4 regions of the Pseudarthrobacter humi genome follow, and region 3 is predicted to be linked to each of the others. Evidence: riboswitches for the same ligand, from Rfam matches in the RefSeq annotation. Region 3 holds a riboswitch; each other region holds the start of a gene.
The links. A riboswitch is a leader RNA that binds a small molecule or an ion and turns the genes downstream of it on or off. The one in region 3 is predicted to bind thiamine pyrophosphate.

Region 1 (4,243 bases), on a different contig from region 3:
AGGAAAAACGGTCGGCGCGCCGGCTCCGGTTGCAGGCGCCGTCCTGGGAGGCCCCGCTGCACATTGTTCCGGGCGTCCCCACCCTGGTCCTGACGGGTGGGTGGGAACCGCTCTACGAGGAAATCGCCGGATATCTGCAGGAAACCGGTGCCCTGCACCGCATTGCTGCGGGAGGACACCGGCCCCAGGACTCTGCCGAAGGTGACCGTGCCATCCGGTCCTTCATCGCCGACGTCGGCAGGTCACGCTCGGTTCAGGCTTCCTGAGCCGTCAGCTGCCGGCCGGGATCCGAAGCTCGGGGAGGTAGACCTTCCCGCCGGCGGCCAGGAACTCCGCACTCTTTTCGCGCATCCCGCTGTAGGCCTCGGCGATGGCCGCCTGCGAGTCTGCCGAACCGTATTCGTCCCTGATGTCCTGGCTGATCTTCATGGAACAGAACTTCGGGCCGCACATGGAGCAGAAGTGGGCGGTTTTGGCCGGTTCGGCAGGCAGCGTCTCGTCGTGGAAGGCCTCCGCCGTGACCGGGTCCAGGGACAGCGCGAACTGGTCGCGCCAGCGGAACTCGAACCGGGCCTTGGACAGGGCATCATCCCTCTCATGGGCGCCGGGGTGGCCTTTGGCAAGGTCTGCTGCGTGGGCGGCGATCTTGTAGGTGATCACCCCGGTCTTCACGTCGTCCTTGTTCGGCAGGCCAAGGTGTTCCTTGGGCGTGACGTAGCAAAGCATCGCCGTGCCGTACCGGGCGATTTCGGTGGCGCCGATTGCGGACGTGATGTGGTCATAGCCCGGGGCAATATCCGTGACCAGCGGCCCCAGGGTATAGAACGGGGCGCCCTTGCAGAGTTCCTGCTGGCGTTCCACGTTCTCCCGTACCAGGTGGAACGGGACGTGCCCGGGACCTTCCACCATGACCTGCACGTCGAATTCCCACGCCCGCTGGGTCAGTTCAGCCAGCGTGTCCAGCTCGGCGAACTGGGCGGCGTCGTTGGCGTCCGCCGTCGCCCCCGGGCGCAGTCCGTCGCCCAGGGAGAACGCGACGTCGTACTTGGCGAAGATTTCGCACAGCTCGTCGAAGTGGGTGTAGAGGAAGTTCTCCTGGTGGTGCGCCAGGCACCACCCGGCCATGATCGCGCCGCCTCGGGAGACGATGCCGGTGACGCGGTTGGCCGTCAGCGGCACGTAACGCAGCAGCACGCCGGCGTGGATGGTCATGTAGTCCACACCCTGCTCGCATTGCTCAATGACCGTGTCCCGGTAGATCTCCCAAGTCAGGGCGTTGGCCTCGCCGTTGACCTTCTCCAGGGCCTGGTAGATGGGCACCGTGCCGATGGGGACGGGGGAGTTGCGGATGAGCCATTCCCGGGTGGTGTGGATGTCGTCGCCGGTGGACAGGTCCATCACCGTGTCGGCACCCCACTGGGTGGCCCACTGGAGTTTGTCTACTTCCTCGGCGATGGAGCTGGTCACGGCCGAGTTGCCGATGTTGGCATTGATCTTCACCAGGAAGGCCTTGCCGATAATCATTGGTTCGGATTCCGGGTGGTTGATGTTGTTGGGGATGATGGCCCGGCCGGCCGCCACCTCGCTGCGGACCAGTTCCACGTCGCAATTTTCACGGAGGGCGATGAACTGCATCTCGGGGGTGATGACACCCTTCCGCGCGTAGTGCATCTGCGTGACGGTCTTGCCTTCGACGGCGCGGCGGGGAACCGGCTGAGCACCCTTCCATTCCGCAGAGGCTGCGCCCCGGCGCACGGCCGACTTGCCGTCGTCGAGCAGGTTCCGCTCCCGGCCGCTATAGGGCTCGGTGTCTCCGCGGGCGGCGATCCACTCCGAGCGGAACGGGTTGAGGCCCACCACCGGATCGCTGCCCGGTCCCGCCGTTCGGTAGGTCCGGAAAGGCCCGTTCGCCTCGCCGTTTGGCGACGGTTCGAGGGCGATTTCGGTCACGGGAACGCGGATCCCGGTGGCCTCATCGTTGATAAACGCCAGCGAGTGGGACTTCAGCGACTGGGTTTCAGGTTGGAGCGTTTGATCCACGTCGGCTTCATTTTTGGCAGGGATCAGCTGTGTTTCTTGTGTATTCAATGAATACTCACTTCCTTCGCCGGCATTACCCGGACAGGTTCAACGGTCGCAGGCTGCGTCAGCCCGATCTCAGCCCCTGCAAGGGCTCCCGTGTGGTCAAGTTGAAGCTACCACAGGCCGAGGGTGGACCCGTCACAGCAATCACGGGAATGCGGTCGCAATCCGTCTGCTCTGCCACTTGAATTAAATTGAAGGTTCAAGTAAATTGGAACCATAGCGGCCTTCCGTCCGAAGGCCAGCGGACCGGGAGTGTTCACATGACTGCAGAAGCCACCAGCCGGGATCTCCTTCCTGCTGCCCTCTCCATGGGCACCGTGATGCTCAAGGTGGGCGACATGAAACTGATGACCGACTATTACCAGCGTGCGCTCGGCCTGGACGTCGTCGCGGAACAGGATGGCGGCGTCTATCTTGGCCGCCTTCAACGCCCGCTGGTCCATCTCGCGGCCGCCCCGTCCTTGAATCTGCCTGGCAGGGGAGAGGCCGGGTTGTTCCACACCGCACTGCTGTTTGACGACCAGGCTTCGCTGGCCGCCACGGTAGCCACCGCCGCCCAGTATGAACCCCGGTCCTTCACCGGCAGCGCCGACCACCTCGTCAGCGAGGCCTTCTACTTCAACGACCCCGAGGGCAACGGCGTCGAACTGTACTGGGACAGGCCCCGCGAAAACTGGTCCTGGAACGGGAAGGATGTCGTGATGGACAGCCTGGCACTGCCGCCGCAGCGCTACCTCGAGCAGCACCTGACCCAGGAATCCGTCGCCGGCCAGCGGGCCAGCGAAGCCGGCGTGGGCCACGTCCACCTCCAGGTGGGCGACGTCCAGTCAGCGCACGATTTCTACGTCGGCACGCTGGGCTTCGAAAAGACCGCCGGCTGGCACGGGCAGGCACTGTTTGTCTCCGCGGGCCGGTATCACCACCACATGGCCATGAACGTCTGGAACAGCCGCGGAGCCGGTCCCCGCAAGGACACCCTGGGCCTCGGCGAAGTGCTCATCGAGGTCCCTTCCGGGGATGACGTCGGAGCGCTCGCCGACCGCCTGAGGGTCGCCGGTGTGGCCTCGCACCACACGGGCGCCGAGCTTCGCTTCGAGGACCCGTGGCGCAATAATATCCGGGTCGCCGTCCGCTGAGTGCGGATGCCAAGTGTGCGGCTTGCCTTGTACTAGGCTGATTCTGAACGGCCGGGGCGGCACTTGCTGCTGCCCTTCCAGGCCGCACCGTCGACGGAATGAGGGCTGTTCCCATGGGCTTCACTGAAATTTTTGTTTCCACTCACGATGCCGCGCTGAAGCGGGCGGCCGTCCTGGATGCAGGGGGCTCCCCGGAGGGCCAGGCCCTGCGGATTCCCGGAATCAGCGATTTCGAAATCGAGCAGCTTGGCGACCTTGCCGGCGTTGCGGTGCACGCCGGTGGCGCGGACTACGAACTGGCCATGGTTGACGTCGCCAGTGATTCCCTCCTAGGGGTACCGCCGGCCATGGTGCGTGCGCTCGCGGACCTGCTCAGCTATGAGACTGAAGGCGAAGGCAATGTCCTGGACGACGTCGCTGAAAAGTGGGCCGCCCAGGATGACATGCCGTTCGGCGTGGCCGAGGCCCGGACGTATGTCCAGCAGTTCGCTGAGCTGGCAAACTCAGTCGATGACGCCGCGCGCACCGGCGTGTACGTCTGGTCGTCGTAGGCAGGCCGTGGCCCGCCGGGTCCGCCCGGCTACCCCATCCCGACGTGTCAAGTCGAAATCCGGACGCTGATCTGGCACAATAAACAGGTACTCGATCTGCGTGGCCCCTCTCTCCGCGTCCGGATCCTGTCCTTCGAACCCTCAAGTATGGCCCGCCCCACGGGTGCAGAACGTCGGTTCACCCCTTTTCTGAAACAGGAGTGACCACAAAAGTGGCCGTAAAGATTCGCCTTAAGCGCTTTGGCAAGATGCGCGCACCGTACTACCGCATCGTCGTCATGGACGCACGCTCCAAGCGTGACGGCCGTGCCATCGAAGAGATCGGCAAGTACCACCCCACCGAAGAGCCCTCATACATCGAGGTGGACACGGACCGTGCCCAGTACTGGCTCGGCGTCGGCGCACAGCCGTCCGAGCAGGTTGCCGCGATCCTGAAGATCACCGGTGACTGGCAGAAGTTCAAGGGCCTGC
Region 2 (4,243 bases), on a different contig from region 3:
CACCCCAGCAGGGTGCGTGGTCACGGTCCTTTAACCCGGCGGCTTAACCCACGGGCTGGGCTGTGGCGCCGAGCCGAACGGCAGCGGCACTCACAGCAGCGGCAGCAGCGGCATCCCGCTCAGTGACCTCGCCGCCGGCGTCATGGGACGTGTAGCGCAGATGCACCCTGTTGTAGCGCCAGTCAAGGTCCGGGTGGTGGTTCTGTTCTTCCGCCAGGCGTCCGACGGCGGCAATCAGCTCCAGTGCGGCGGCCGCCGTCGGCGCCTTATAGACAGCGACGAGCCCGCCCAGCCGGTACTGCCAGTCGGGCAGCGCGGCCAGGACGGCGTCGATCCGGTCCCGCGTGAGTATGTCTTCCTTGCCGGCCACAGCGGCCTCCTCGGCTCGTCCGGTGAGCCGCCCCGGCGTTTGGCCGAGGGCGCCGGGCCTGGAGAAAGCGGCCTAGAGAAACTCTGCCCGGCCTTCCATGGCCGATGACGCCAGGGCGTGCTCGCGGCGCGGAATCCTGCCGGCCGCTTTCGCCAGCCTACCGGCGATGACGGCGTGTTTGAAGGCCTCCCCCATGAGTGCCGGGTTCTGCGCACGCGTGACCGCGGTGGCCAGCAGCACGGCATCACAGCCAAGCTCCATGGCCAGGGCGGCATCGGATGCCGTGCCGATGCCGGCGTCCAGCACCACGGGCACCGAGGCGCGCGAGACGATCAGCTCGATGTTGTGTGGATTCAGGATGCCCAGGCCGGTGCCGATGGGAGCCCCGAGCGGCATGACCGCGGTGGCACCCAGGTTTTCCAGCCGCAGGGCCAGGACCGGGTCATCGTTGGTGTAGGCGAACACTTTGAAGCCCCGGTTCACAAGCTGTTCCGTGGCATCCACCAATTCCACGGCGTCCGGCAGCAGGGTCTGTTCGTCGGCGATGACTTCCAGCTTGAGCCAGTCGGTCTCCAGCGCTTCGCGGGCGAGCTCCGCCGTCATGACCGCGTCCCGGGCGGTGAAGCAGCCGGCGGTGTTGGGCAGGATCCGGATCCCGTGGTCCACCAGGAGCTGGAAAAGGGACCCCGATTCCGCCGGCGAATAGCGGCGCATGGCCACTGTGGTCAACTCGGTTCCGGAGGCCAGCAGGGCGGCGCCGAGCCCGTCGAGGCTCGGGGCGCCACCGGTGCCCATGATGAGGCGGGAGCCGAGCTCGACGCCGTCGATGACCAGCCTGTCTGCGGCCTCGGGACGGCTATGTGTGCTGATGTTGCTGGTTACTGTCATGGTGTCAGCCTCCCTGGACTGCTGTGACCAGTTCGACGTCGTCACCTTCGGCAAGCGCCGTGACGAACCACTGGCTGCGGGGTACTACTGCGGAGTTATGGGCGACGGCGACGCCGAGTTTCTGCCCGTCTGTTGCCTGGCCGTTGGCCGCGAGGGGACGGCCGGTGACCTGGCTGATGAGGGTGGTGATGGAGGCGTCGTCCGCCACGGAATGGCGCGAGCCGTTGAGGGTGATGTTCATGCTGATTCCTTCTGTGGGTCGAGGTCCTTCGTGCTGCTGATGTCCTTGTCTGGGGACTGTGTGCCGGCTACGTGGTGCTTTCCTGAAAAGCGGGCCGGGCTGAGGGCCCCCCATCGCGGGTCCGTCCGGCCGTCCAGCAGGTCCCGGCAGATGGCCGCCGCCGCCGGAGCCAGGAGCACTCCGTGGCGGAAGAATCCGGTGGCAACCATCAGCCCGGCGATGTCCGCCGTGGTCCCCGGCCGTGGCGCGGAAGACGGTACGCGGCCGAGGAGAGGGGCGTTGTCCGGGGTCGCAGGCCTTGCCCGTGCCGTGCATTCCAGGAGTTCAAGCTCCGAGACGGCCGGCACGAGGACCTGGGCGTCCCGCAACAACTGGTAGACGCCGACCGCCGAGACGGCGGCGTCGCCCGTCCCGGCGAGCGCGTCTTCCCGTTGCGTTGCCCCGATCACTACGGTGCCGTCCTGCCGGGGAACGATGTAGACCGGCACACCATGGACCATTCCGCGGACAGTGGAGGTGAGGAGCGGACGCAGGTGCCGCGGAACAGCCAGCCGCAGGATGTCACCGTAGACGGGCCGCAGGGGCAGGTGCAGTCCAACCGGCAGGCCCTCCAGCGACCCTGCCTGCAATCCGTTGGCCACGACGGTCTCCCGGGCCTGGACAGTTCCGCCGTGGGCGAGCTTCACGCCGCTGACGCGGCCGTCCTCCCAGAGCAGAGCAGCGGCACGTTGGTCAACGGCGAATCCCGCGCGGGCACCAGCCACGGCGGTTCCTGCTCCCGGTTCGTGGAGGGCCAGGACTTCCTGGAGGCACGCCACGAGTTTCCGCGGATCCACCTGGTGGTCGGCGGGGATGTCCAGGGCGCAGGATATGGCCGGGCTGAGCAGGGATTCCCTGGTCCTGGCTTCACGGACAGTCAGGGGTTCCACCACCAGGCCGCTGGCCTGCTGCACCGCCCGGAGGTCCATCAGCGCCCGGCGGTCCGCAGCGTCCGCGCCGATGGCGAGGGTCGGCGTCGTCAGATATCCGGTATCGCCGGCCCCGGCCAGGGCGAGGTCCGCCGCAAAGGCAGGCCACAGGCCGGAGGATGCCAGCATCAGCTCAAGGAGGTCTTCCTCCTGGTAGTGCAGTTCGCTCACAGGGGCCAGCATGCCGGCGGCTGCCCAGCTGGCGCCGTTGCCGGGGGCATCATCGATCAGGACGACGGAACGGCCGGATCGCCGGACTTCCCAGGCTATGGCGTGGCCGATGATTCCGCCGCCGATGACGGCCACGTCGGCGTGCAGGGCGGTGGCGGTGCTGGCCGGGACGCTGGCTGGTGCGGGCTCAGGCGGGCTGCTGATTGCGGGGGGCATATGTTCCTTCCCTACGCCGGTACTAGCCGGATCAGGTCAAGCGGTCGGCTCTGACGCCCTCTCAGCCCGGCCGCTTTGTGACGGCTGCAACGGGCTCCCGCAGTACCCGCCCAGTTTAGGGGACTTAGGCTGGTTTCCATGAACGCGCAATCCTTCGCCGCTGCAGGCACGTCCTTTGTCCCCTCCGCCGCTCCCGAATCCTTGACCGGAACAGACCCCGCTGGCGGCATGAACACCGGCCTCCCGCACAGCGCCAGGCTGTACCTGTGCACCGACGCGCGCCGGGACCGCGGGGACTTTGGCGAGTTTGTGGACGCGGCGTTTGCCGGCGGCGTGGACATCATCCAGCTCCGGGACAAGGCCATCGAGGCGGCCGAGGAGCTGGAGCTGCTGGCCGTGCTTCAGGCCGCCGCCGAACGCCACGGAAAGCTGTGGGCAGTCAATGACCGTGCCGATATCGCGCTGCTGTCCGGCGCCCCCGTCTTCCACATCGGGCAGAAAGACCTGCCAGTCGCCTCCGCCCGCACGCTGCTCGGGGCACCAGCCGCGATCGGCCTTTCCACGCACACCGCCGAGCAGGTCGAAGGGGCCATCCGGCTGTCCGGTGGGCTGACTGACCAAGGCAGCCTGGACTACTTCTGTGTAGGACCGGTCTGGGCCACGCCGACGAAACCGGGCCGGGCCGCCGTCGGCCTTGACCTGGTGCGGTACGCGGCCGAAGCCGTCCGCGCTGCCGGCGGCACCCAGGCCACGCTGCCCTGGTTTGCCATCGGAGGCATCGACCTCGGCAATGTGGAGCAGGTGGTGGAGGCCGGCGCCGGCAGGATTGTTGTGGTGCGTGCCATCACCGAAGCCTCGGACCCCGCAGCGGCGGCCGTGGCACTCCTGGCGGCCCTGGACGCCGGCGCATCCTGACAATCCTCCGCGTCGCGGGCGGCGGGCGTGCACGATCCGTGGAAATCGAGCTAACCTGATTTTCGTGTCACATCATAGGTTGGCCCCCAATGTCCACGAGCAGACGAACGACCTCGCGGCGGCGCTGAGCGCCCTGCGGACCGAACTGGAACTGCCGGGGCCCTACCCGGCAGAGGCGGTCCGGGACGCGGAAGCGGCAGTGGCCGCGCACGAGTTGCCGGGTGCTGACCTGACGGATGTGGCCTTCCTCACCATCGATCCGGCGTCGTCCACCGACCTGGACCAGGCGCTGTTCATCGAGCGTGCGGGCACCGGCTACCGGGTGCTTTACGCCATCGCTGACGTGCCGTCCTTTGTCCGCCCCGGCGGCGGGCTGGACGCAGAGACCCGGCGCCGCGGCCAGACGTTCTACGCCCCTGACGGCCGTATCCCGCTGCACCCGGAGGTCATCAGCGAAGGGGCCGGCAGCCTTCT
Region 3 (4,243 bases):
ATTGGCGTCCACCAGGTGCGTCAGGCGCAGCCGTTCCAGCAGCTCATCAACCCGCTCCTCGCCATGGCCCAGGTGCCGCGGGCCGAACATCAGTTCGTCCAGCACGCGGCCGGTAACGAACTGGTGCTCGGGTTCCTGGAAGACGGTTCCGATGCGGGAAATCAGCTGGTTGGCTTTCCATTTGAAGGGGTCAATCCCGGCGCCTTCGGAAAGCTCGACGGCGGCGGACACCTTCCCCGCCACCGGCGCCAGCAGACCGGCGAGGGTCAGTGCGAACGTTGACTTTCCGGCGCCGTTGGGTCCTGTGACGGTGAGTGCGTGGCCGGAACGGACCTGGGCCGCGATGCCGTGCTGCACCGGTACCGGCGGGATGGTCCGGAAGCCGCGGCGCCGCGGACGCTCGCGGGAGACGGCCAGGTCCTCGGCGGCCAGCAGCAGGTCACCGGAGCCTGCGGACACGCGGCGGCGGGTTGCCGGCACGTACCCCGGCACCCAGACGCCCGCGCCGATCAGCATGTCCCGCGCCTCCGCGAGCACCTGGTCCGGCGGCCCGTCCAGCAGGACTGCGGACGATGCGGCGGAACCTCCTGTGGAGCCCGCTGCCGAGCCCGGCTGCAGCACCACAATCCGGTCCACCAGGTCCTTCCAGACGGACACGCGGTGTTCCACCACAACCAGGGTGGCGCCGGTTTTGTCCAGGCAGCGGCCCACGGCGTCCCGGACTTCCAGCACGCCGGCGGGATCAAGGTTCGCTGTGGGCTCATCCAGCAGGATCAGCCCGGGCCGCATCGCGAGGATCCCGGCCAGCGCCAGGCGCTGCTTCTGCCCGCCGGACAGGGCCGACGTCGGGTGGTCCAGCGGGAGCCCGCCGGGACCAGGGCCGGCACTCCGCAGCCCGACGTCGTCGAGCGCTTCATGGACGCGCCGCCAGATCTCGTCCCGCGGCACGGCGAGGTTCTCGGCCCCGAAGGCGACGTCGTCGCCCAGGCGCGAAAGCACCACTTGCGTTTCCGGATCCTGCTGCATCAGGCCCGAGCGGCCGCGCTGCCCGCGCGGCACCACACCGTCGATCAGCAGCGAACCGGTTTCGTCGGCGTCGTCCCCTTCATCCCCCAGCACCCCTGCGAGCGCGTGCAGCAGTGTTGACTTGCCTGCGCCCGATGGGCCCAGCAGCAGCACCCGCTCGCCGGGAGCGATGTCGAGGTCGAGCCCCTGGACCGCGGGCGCGGAACGTCCCGCATGCCGCCAGCCCCAGCCACGGGCGGACACCGCGGCGGGGCGCACTCCGGAAGCGCCGGCGTCGGAAGCGGTCATCAGTTGAAGACGGGCTCCGACGCTGCCTTCCGGGATGCGAACGAGCTCAGCACACCGGTCCGGGCCAGGCCGCGGGTGGCGATCCAGGACAGCGCGCCCGCAATCACCGCGCCGGAGATGGTGCAGAACACGATGTACGCGAGCTTGTCGCCGGGCTCGTAGGCGATGTTCCAGCCCCACGGCAGGAACGAGTCATTGAGGCCGCAGAACAGGCCCGCGCCGGCACCGGCCAACAGCGCGGCGATGAGGTTGTACTTCTGGTGCAGGAAGGACTTGAACCGGAAGTTGCCGTACACCAGCAGGAAGAACACCAGCTCGGCGCCCAGGCCCTGGAGGAGTCCGGAGATCAGCACCGTGGCGCCGTACTGCGAGCCCATGATGAGTTCGCCGGTGGCGGCCACAGTTTCGCAGAAGATCGCCGCACCGGGTTTGCGGATGATGAGCATGCCCAGCACTGCCGGGATCATCCAGCCGCCGGCGATCAGGCCGGTCAGCGGGGGGTAAACGGCGTTCATGGGGGCGGAGACGATGCCGGCGCCCTGGGACCAGGCCCAGAAGATCACGCCGCCGGTGATGGCGATGAGCGCCGCCACCACGATGTCCACAACACGCCAGGTATTGCCGGTCTTTTTGATTGCTGCAGTTGTCATTTTGGTCCTCCTGAGGAACAGGAGGGGAAAGTGCCCCGGAGTGCGGCGCTGCCGCCGTTTCCGGACACTTCGAGAACTCGACTCCCTTGCGCCGGTACTAACCGGATCAGGTTCGAGGGTCTGCGGCTGTCCGCACTCTCAGCGCCCACCTGCGGTTCCCTGGCAATGCCAGTGATGTCCGACGGCGGCGCTCCCCTGTCGTAATAAATCTGCCCTGATGGGCGTGCTCCAGTTTACACCGCGGGCGGGGTAGATTGTGGGCCATGACTGCCAACAACCCGACTGTGACTGCGTTCAATCCTGATTCGACAGTGCCCCAGCCGGCGGGGCTGCTTGAGGCCCTGATTGCCCGGGTCGAAGCCGAGATCAACGAGCTGCAGTTTCCGCATTTCAGCAAGGACGACTCCCTCAACCTCGGGCTGCTCCTGGTGGAGCTGGGCAAGAGTCGGAAGCTGCCCATCGCGATCGACATCACCAAGGGTGACCAGGTCCTGTTCCACGTGGCCCTGGACGGCGCCACCCCGGACAACGAGCACTGGATCCGGGCCAAGCAGCGCACCGCCGCCAGGTATGAGATCCCGTCGCTGCTGGTGGGCCTGCGCGGCAGGCTGCATGGCGGCCGGATCGAGGACCACGGCTGGTTCGACGAGTCCACCTATGCCCCGCACGGCGGCTGCTTCCCGGTCTACGTCGCCGGTGTGGGTGCGGTGGCCACGGTGACGGTCTCGGGCCTGCCCCAGCAGCAGGACCACGATCTGGTGGTGGAAGCCCTGCGGGAGATTCTGGAGTCCATGCAGCCGGGTTAGGCTAAAGGAAGTCCCGGATCCGCTCACAAGGAGTTCAACGAATGAACCTGTTCATCAAGCTGCTCGGCACTGCAATCAGCATCGGCGCCGGGTTCGTCGGCACCAAGGTGGTCAATACGGTGTGGGAAAAGTCCACCGGCCGGAAGCCCCCCACCGGCAAGGACGAAGACACTCCCACCACCCTGCGCTCGGCCCTGACGTTTGCGCTCATTTCGGCCTCGGTCAGCACCATCATCCAGGTGCTCGCCAACCGCGGCACGCAGCGGGCCATCACCCGTTTCGCCAAGTCCCAGGACATAGTCTGACCGCACCACCATCCCCTGAGTTTTTGTCCAGATAATCGGCTCAAGCCGGCCGAGATACCCGATGATCTGGACAAAAACTCACACGGGACGCCGGGGGCTGCGCGTGACGCTTCAGTCCCGCCGGCCGCCGTCGGACGCTTCATCCCTTGACGACTCTTCCCGGGCCGACTCATCCCGGGCCGACTGGGCCGCCTTCTGAACCACGGCGTCGAGTTCATCGGAGCTGAGCAGCTCACGGTGAAGGTGTTTGGTCCGGTAACCGGCGCGGCCCACCATATGGGCGGAAACCGGCACCGTCAGCAGCTGGAAGATCCAGGCGACCAGCAGCACCGGCCACACCCACCAGGTGCGCATCTGCAGGCCGATGGCCGCCAGCAGCAGGAACAGCCCCAGCACTTGGGGCTTGGTGGCAGCGTGCATGCGGCTCAGCAGGTCCGGAAAGCGGAGCAGGCCCACGGCGGCGGCGAGTGACATGAGGGCCCCCACCATCAGGAACACCGCCGACACGGCATCGATGACGTTATCAACCACGCTGGCCTCGGGATTCATTGGCTTGCTCCCGCCGGTCGGCCACGAAGCGGGCAACGGTCACGGACCCGATGAAGCCGACCACGGACAGCGCCACCAGCAGCATCAGGTTGTTCAGGTGCCGGTTGACGGCCATGTCGATGCACAGTGCCGCGCCGAGGATCGCGAGCAGGACGTCGGAGGCCAGCACCCTGTCCAGCAGCGACGGTCCACGGGAGATTCTGATGATGGCTCCTGCCGCTGCCAGCGAAAGAATGACTGCCGTGACAGCCAGGACGGTCTGCATCATGCTGCGGCCTCCTGCCGGATTGCTTCGAGTTCCTCGCGCGTGCCCATGATCCTGATCAGGCCCGCTTCGATGGAGCGGACTTCCTTGCGCAGGCTTTCCACCTCGTCCGGGCTGCTGACATTGAGCGCGTGGAGGTACAGGGTGGACGTTGACCGGTCCACTTCCACCACCAGCGAGCCCGGGATCAGCGAAATCACGTGCCCGGTGGCGGTGACCATGAGGTCCTGGTGGCTCCGCAACGGCACCGCGACGACGGCGCTGATGACCCGCGGGCCGCGGACCACCGCCAGGTACATGACCTCGACGCTGGCTGCCGCCACCCTGCCCAGGAAACGCAGGGCAAACGGCACG
Region 4 (4,243 bases), on a different contig from region 3:
CCACGAGGACCGCATAGCTGCCGGAGGCCGAGGCCGCCACCAGGTGGTCCACGTAGGACTTGGTGACAGGCCCAAGGACGGAGTCCACGGTCCTGGTGCTCAGCCACGTGCGGTGCAGTTCGGATTCGACCTCAAGGCATTGCCGGGCCGACTTCGCCCAGAACAGCTGCGCGGCTTCCGTGGGCGCCAGCGCACTGGCTCGGGCGAGGACCCGTGAATACCCGTTGAGGTAGATGGCGTCCTGGGCGAGGTAATAGGCGAATTGTTCCTCAGCCAATGTTCCGGCCGCCAGGTCGCGGATGAAGTCCAGCCCGTAGATGGCCGCGAGATCCGGCGCCGACGCCCGGCGCAGCGTCTCCGCGAATTCGCCGGCCGCCGGAATCTGTTGCATGTGGTGAAAGTGGTTGATGGGGCCGTTGCCCGCGCCCACCTTCAGTTGGTCAGCGGCCCGCAGCGCGCCCACCAGCCAGGGCTTCACTTGCCGCAACGCGGCTTCCCAGTCACCCAGCCGGGCCTGGGCCGTGGCCATGGCCGATGACAGCGAGCAGCCGGTGCCGTGGCTGTTGCGGGTGGGGATCCTGTCCCCGCTCACTTCCACTACCTCTTGGGCGAGCAGCCCGCCGGCGTTGACCAGGGCATCAGGGCACGCACCGCCGTCGAGATGGCCGCCCTTGACCAGGACGGTGGCGCCGGTCGCGGCGGACAACCGCTGCCCCTGCCCGAGCGCGTCGTGCCATTCCCTCGCCTGCGGCTCCGCCACCAGGATGGCCAGTTCCGCCAGGTTGGGGGTGATCAGGTCCGCGAGCGGGAGCAGCTCCCGCAGGGCCGCCTCGGCAGACTCCTGCAGCAGCCGGTCGCCGCTTGTGGCCACCATCACCGGATCAAGAACGACGACGGCGGGACGTACCTTTTCCAGCCAGTCGCGGACCACGCCTATCACCGCAGCGTCGCCCAGCATGCCGATCTTGACCGCGTCGATGGTGATGTCATCGCTGATGGCAGCGAGCTGCTGGCCCAGGAAGGACGCCGGCGGGACGTGAACCGCCTGGACCCCCTGGGTGTTTTGGACCGTCAGCGCGGTGATCGCCGCCATGCCGTAGCCGCCAAGGGCTGCAATGCTTTTGAGGTCGGCCTGGACGCCCGCGCCCCCTGAAGGGTCCGATCCGGCAATGGACAGCACCCGCGGGACGTCACGCAGCACCCGGACCTCAGCCCGGGTTGCTGGGGTTTTCGGCAGAGCCGCCGCGGGCGTTGCAGGAGGAAGAACAGAAGTTGAAGCCAAAGGAGACATCCCTTCGCCGGTGCTAACCGGACAGGTTCAACGGGTGTGGATCTCAGCCGGCTCTCTGCGCGGCACCCCGTGTCAGTCACCAGCCTAGCGTTCCTCGCGACTTAACGCCGGACGCCCGGACGCAGCCTGTGATTCACAGGCACGTCCGGGCGCCGTTGTATTGGCTTGCCCTACTGTTTGGTCAGAGCTCCGAGGCCGGAACGCCTACGCCCAGGATGATGGGCGCGTTGGCGGCAACCGGTTTGTCGGCCACAGGAGCCTTGAGGGGTTCCGGGGCCTTGGCGGCGTGGGTGTGTCCGGCAGCAGCCGCCGCAGCAGCTTCGTGATGTTCTACGGACGTGGCGTTGGCTGCGCCCTGGGCACGGCTGGCACTCCGGTTCCGCCGGGGACGGCGGGCACGGGGCTCTTCAGTGTGGTCGGAGTAATCCTTCTCCGCCGCTGGCTGCTGCTGGCGGGCAGGTTCGGCCGCCCGGCGTTCAGCTGCCTGGACTGCCGGCGGCGTGCTTTCCGCTACAGGAGCCGGCTCACCAAGGTGGGCGAAGGCCTCCGCGAGGCGGTCAAGCGTCAGGGCAGGTGCGTGCGGCTGGTCCTCGTGGTGCGCCACGAACGGCAGCACTACCTGCTCGCCGCCGAAGGTCAGCACAGCGGCCGGGCGGCCGTTGGAGTCCGTTTCGGACTGCCCAGCCGGAGCCGGCACCGGAGCCGCAGGCTGCCGGCCCGCGGCAGCTGATGCCTGAGCCACCTCGTCGTCGTGCAGGTGCGCAGCGTGGGCTGCGGCCGCAATGTTCGCAAGCGCTGCCCGAGTGGCCTCCGCCTTCGCATGGCGCTCGGCATCGCTGGCTTCCGGATGGACCGTGTGGATCTGCACCGGAGCTGCCGGCGCCGTTTCCAACGGCTGGCCGCCCCGTCCGCGGCGGCGCTTCCGGTCAGTGCGGCCACCCGGCTGGCTGTCCGGGCGCTGGCTGTCAGTCCGCACGCTGTCGGTGCGCTGGGCTTCCGGACGGCTGTCAACCCGCTGCACGTGGTGCTCCGCGGCTACCGTGTTGGCGCGGCGGTGCTCCACGGGGTCGTCGTGGGTGACGATTCCGCGGCCTGCACAGGTTTCACACTGCTCGCCGAAGACTTCCAGGAGCCCGGTGCCCATGCGCTTACGCGTCATCTGCACGAGGCCCAGCGAGGTCACTTCGGCCACCTGGTGCTTGGTCCGGTCGCGGCCCAGGCATTCCACCATGCGGCGCAGGACCAGGTCGCGGTTGGATTCGAGGACCATATCGATGAAGTCGATGACGATGATGCCGCCGATGTCGCGGAGCCGGAGCTGCCGGACCACTTCTTCAGCTGCCTCGAGGTTGTTCTTGGTGACGGTTTCCTCGAGGTTGCCGCCGCTGCCGGTGAACTTGCCGGTATTGACGTCCACCACTGTCATGGCTTCGGTGCGGTCAATGACCAGCGAGCCGCCCGAAGGCAGGAAGACCTTGCGTTCCAGGGCCTTGTGGATCTGCTCATCGATCCGCCACGCAGCGAAGATGTCCTGGTCCTTGGTCCACTTTTCCAGGCGGCCCACGAGGTCCGGGGCCACGTAGGTGACGTACGCCTCGATAGTGTCCCAGGCCTCTTCACCGGAGACGATCAGCTTGGAGAAGTCCTCGTTGAAGACATCACGGACCACCTTGATGGTGAGGTCAGGTTCGCCGTAGAGCAGCTCCGGCGCGAGGATCTTGGTGGACGTGGACTGGCTTTCGATGCCTTCCCACTGCGCGCGCAGCCGGTTGATGTCGTGCGTGAGCTCCTCTTCGGAGGCGCCTTCGGCAGCGGTGCGGACGATGACGCCGGCGTGCTCCGGGAGGCGGTCCTTGAGGATGCGCTTGAGGCGGTTGCGCTCGACGTCGGGCAGTTTGCGGGAGATGCCGGTCATGGAGCCGCCGGGCACGTAGACCAGGTAGCGGCCGGGCAGGGAGATCTGGCTGGTCAGGCGTGCGCCCTTGTGGCCCACGGGGTCCTTGGTGACCTGGACCAGGACGGTGTCGCCGGACTTGAGCGCGTTTTCGATCCGGCGCTGCTTGCCTTCGAGGTTGACGGCTTCCCAGTTCACCTCACCGGCGTACAGCACGGCGTTGCGGCCGCGTCCGATGTCAACGAACGCCGCTTCCATGGACGGCAGGACGTTCTGGACCTTGCCCAGGTAGACGTTGCCGATCAAGGAATCCTGCTGCGTCTTGGACACAAAGTGCTCGGCCAGGACGCCGTCTTCCAGGACGGCGATCTGGATTCTGTCGTCGCGCTGCCGGACGATCATCTGGCGGTCAACTGATTCGCGGCGGGCCAGGAACTCGGCCTCGGTGATGACGGTACGGCGGCGGCCGGTGTCGCGGGATTCGCGTCGGCGCTGCTTCTTGGCTTCGAGGCGGGTGGAACCCTTGACAGACGTGACGCGGTTGTTGACCGGCGCTTCGGCCGCGGCGCGCGGCGCGCGGACACGGGTCACCGTGTTGGGCGGGTCGTCGCCTTCGCCTCCGGTCAGTTCCAGATCCTGGTCGCCACGGCGGCGGCGCCGACGACGGCGGGACGTCACGCCCTCATCGGTCTGTCCGGCGGAATCCTCATCGGTTTCTTCGGCTGCGCCTTCGTCGCCTTCGTTGTCAACGTCAGCATCGCTTTCGCCGGTACGGCTGCGTCCACGGCGACCACGGCTGCGGCGCCTGCGGCGGCCGTTGGCGTCGTCCGCTTCGCCGTCTTCGGCGTCGTCCTCTTCCGGCTCTTCAACGACGGCAGCAACCGGCGCGGGGCGGACCACGGTGCTGAGGTCGGGGGCCTGGAAAAGCACCGATGTGGTGGACGCCGGCTCAAGGAACAGCGAACTGAACGGGCTGGCAGTCCCAGCAGCAGCCGGCTCTTTCGCCGGCGCGGCAGCAGCGTTGACCTGGGCAGCGTTGACGGGGGCAACGGCGTCGG

Region 1: linked by a shared signal. The riboswitch ahead of thiC (phosphomethylpyrimidine synthase ThiC) and the one ahead of NFC73_RS12885 (ECF transporter S component) in region 3 are both predicted to bind thiamine pyrophosphate.
Region 2: linked by a shared signal. The riboswitch ahead of thiO (glycine oxidase ThiO) and the one ahead of NFC73_RS12885 (ECF transporter S component) in region 3 are both predicted to bind thiamine pyrophosphate.
Region 4: linked by a shared signal. The riboswitch ahead of thiD (bifunctional hydroxymethylpyrimidine kinase/phosphomethylpyrimidine kinase) and the one ahead of NFC73_RS12885 (ECF transporter S component) in region 3 are both predicted to bind thiamine pyrophosphate.

What each region holds. Positions count from the first base shown of each region.
Region 1 covers NZ_JANCLV010000014.1:17,296-21,538, reverse strand. The annotation lists gene NFC73_RS16855 (alpha/beta hydrolase) at 1-266, shown strand, start outside; gene thiC (phosphomethylpyrimidine synthase ThiC) at 271-2,088, opposite strand; TPP riboswitch at 2,083-2,190, opposite strand; gene NFC73_RS16845 (VOC family protein) at 2,346-3,221, shown strand; gene NFC73_RS16840 (hypothetical protein) at 3,335-3,772, shown strand; gene rpsP (30S ribosomal protein S16) at 3,985-4,243, shown strand, end outside.
Region 2 covers NZ_JANCLV010000001.1:467,361-471,603, reverse strand. The annotation lists gene NFC73_RS02335 (4a-hydroxytetrahydrobiopterin dehydratase) at 44-370, opposite strand; gene NFC73_RS02330 (thiazole synthase) at 443-1,258, opposite strand; gene thiS (sulfur carrier protein ThiS) at 1,263-1,499, opposite strand; gene thiO (glycine oxidase ThiO) at 1,496-2,854, opposite strand; TPP riboswitch at 2,845-2,965, opposite strand; gene thiE (thiamine phosphate synthase) at 3,083-3,769, shown strand; gene NFC73_RS02310 (RNB domain-containing ribonuclease) at 3,834-4,243, shown strand, end outside.
Region 3 covers NZ_JANCLV010000008.1:53,550-57,792, reverse strand. The annotation lists gene NFC73_RS12890 (ABC transporter ATP-binding protein) at 1-1,314, opposite strand, end outside; gene NFC73_RS12885 (ECF transporter S component) at 1,314-1,964, opposite strand; TPP riboswitch at 2,030-2,171, opposite strand; gene NFC73_RS12880 (heme-degrading domain-containing protein) at 2,228-2,770, shown strand; gene NFC73_RS12875 (DUF4235 domain-containing protein) at 2,812-3,075, shown strand; gene mnhG (monovalent cation/H(+) antiporter subunit G) at 3,187-3,624, opposite strand; gene NFC73_RS12865 (MrpF/PhaF family protein) at 3,599-3,892, opposite strand; gene NFC73_RS12860 (Na+/H+ antiporter subunit E) at 3,889-4,243, opposite strand, start outside.
Region 4 covers NZ_JANCLV010000009.1:65,399-69,641, reverse strand. The annotation lists gene thiD (bifunctional hydroxymethylpyrimidine kinase/phosphomethylpyrimidine kinase) at 1-1,291, opposite strand, end outside; TPP riboswitch at 1,274-1,371, opposite strand; gene NFC73_RS13785 (Rne/Rng family ribonuclease) at 1,473-4,243, opposite strand, start outside.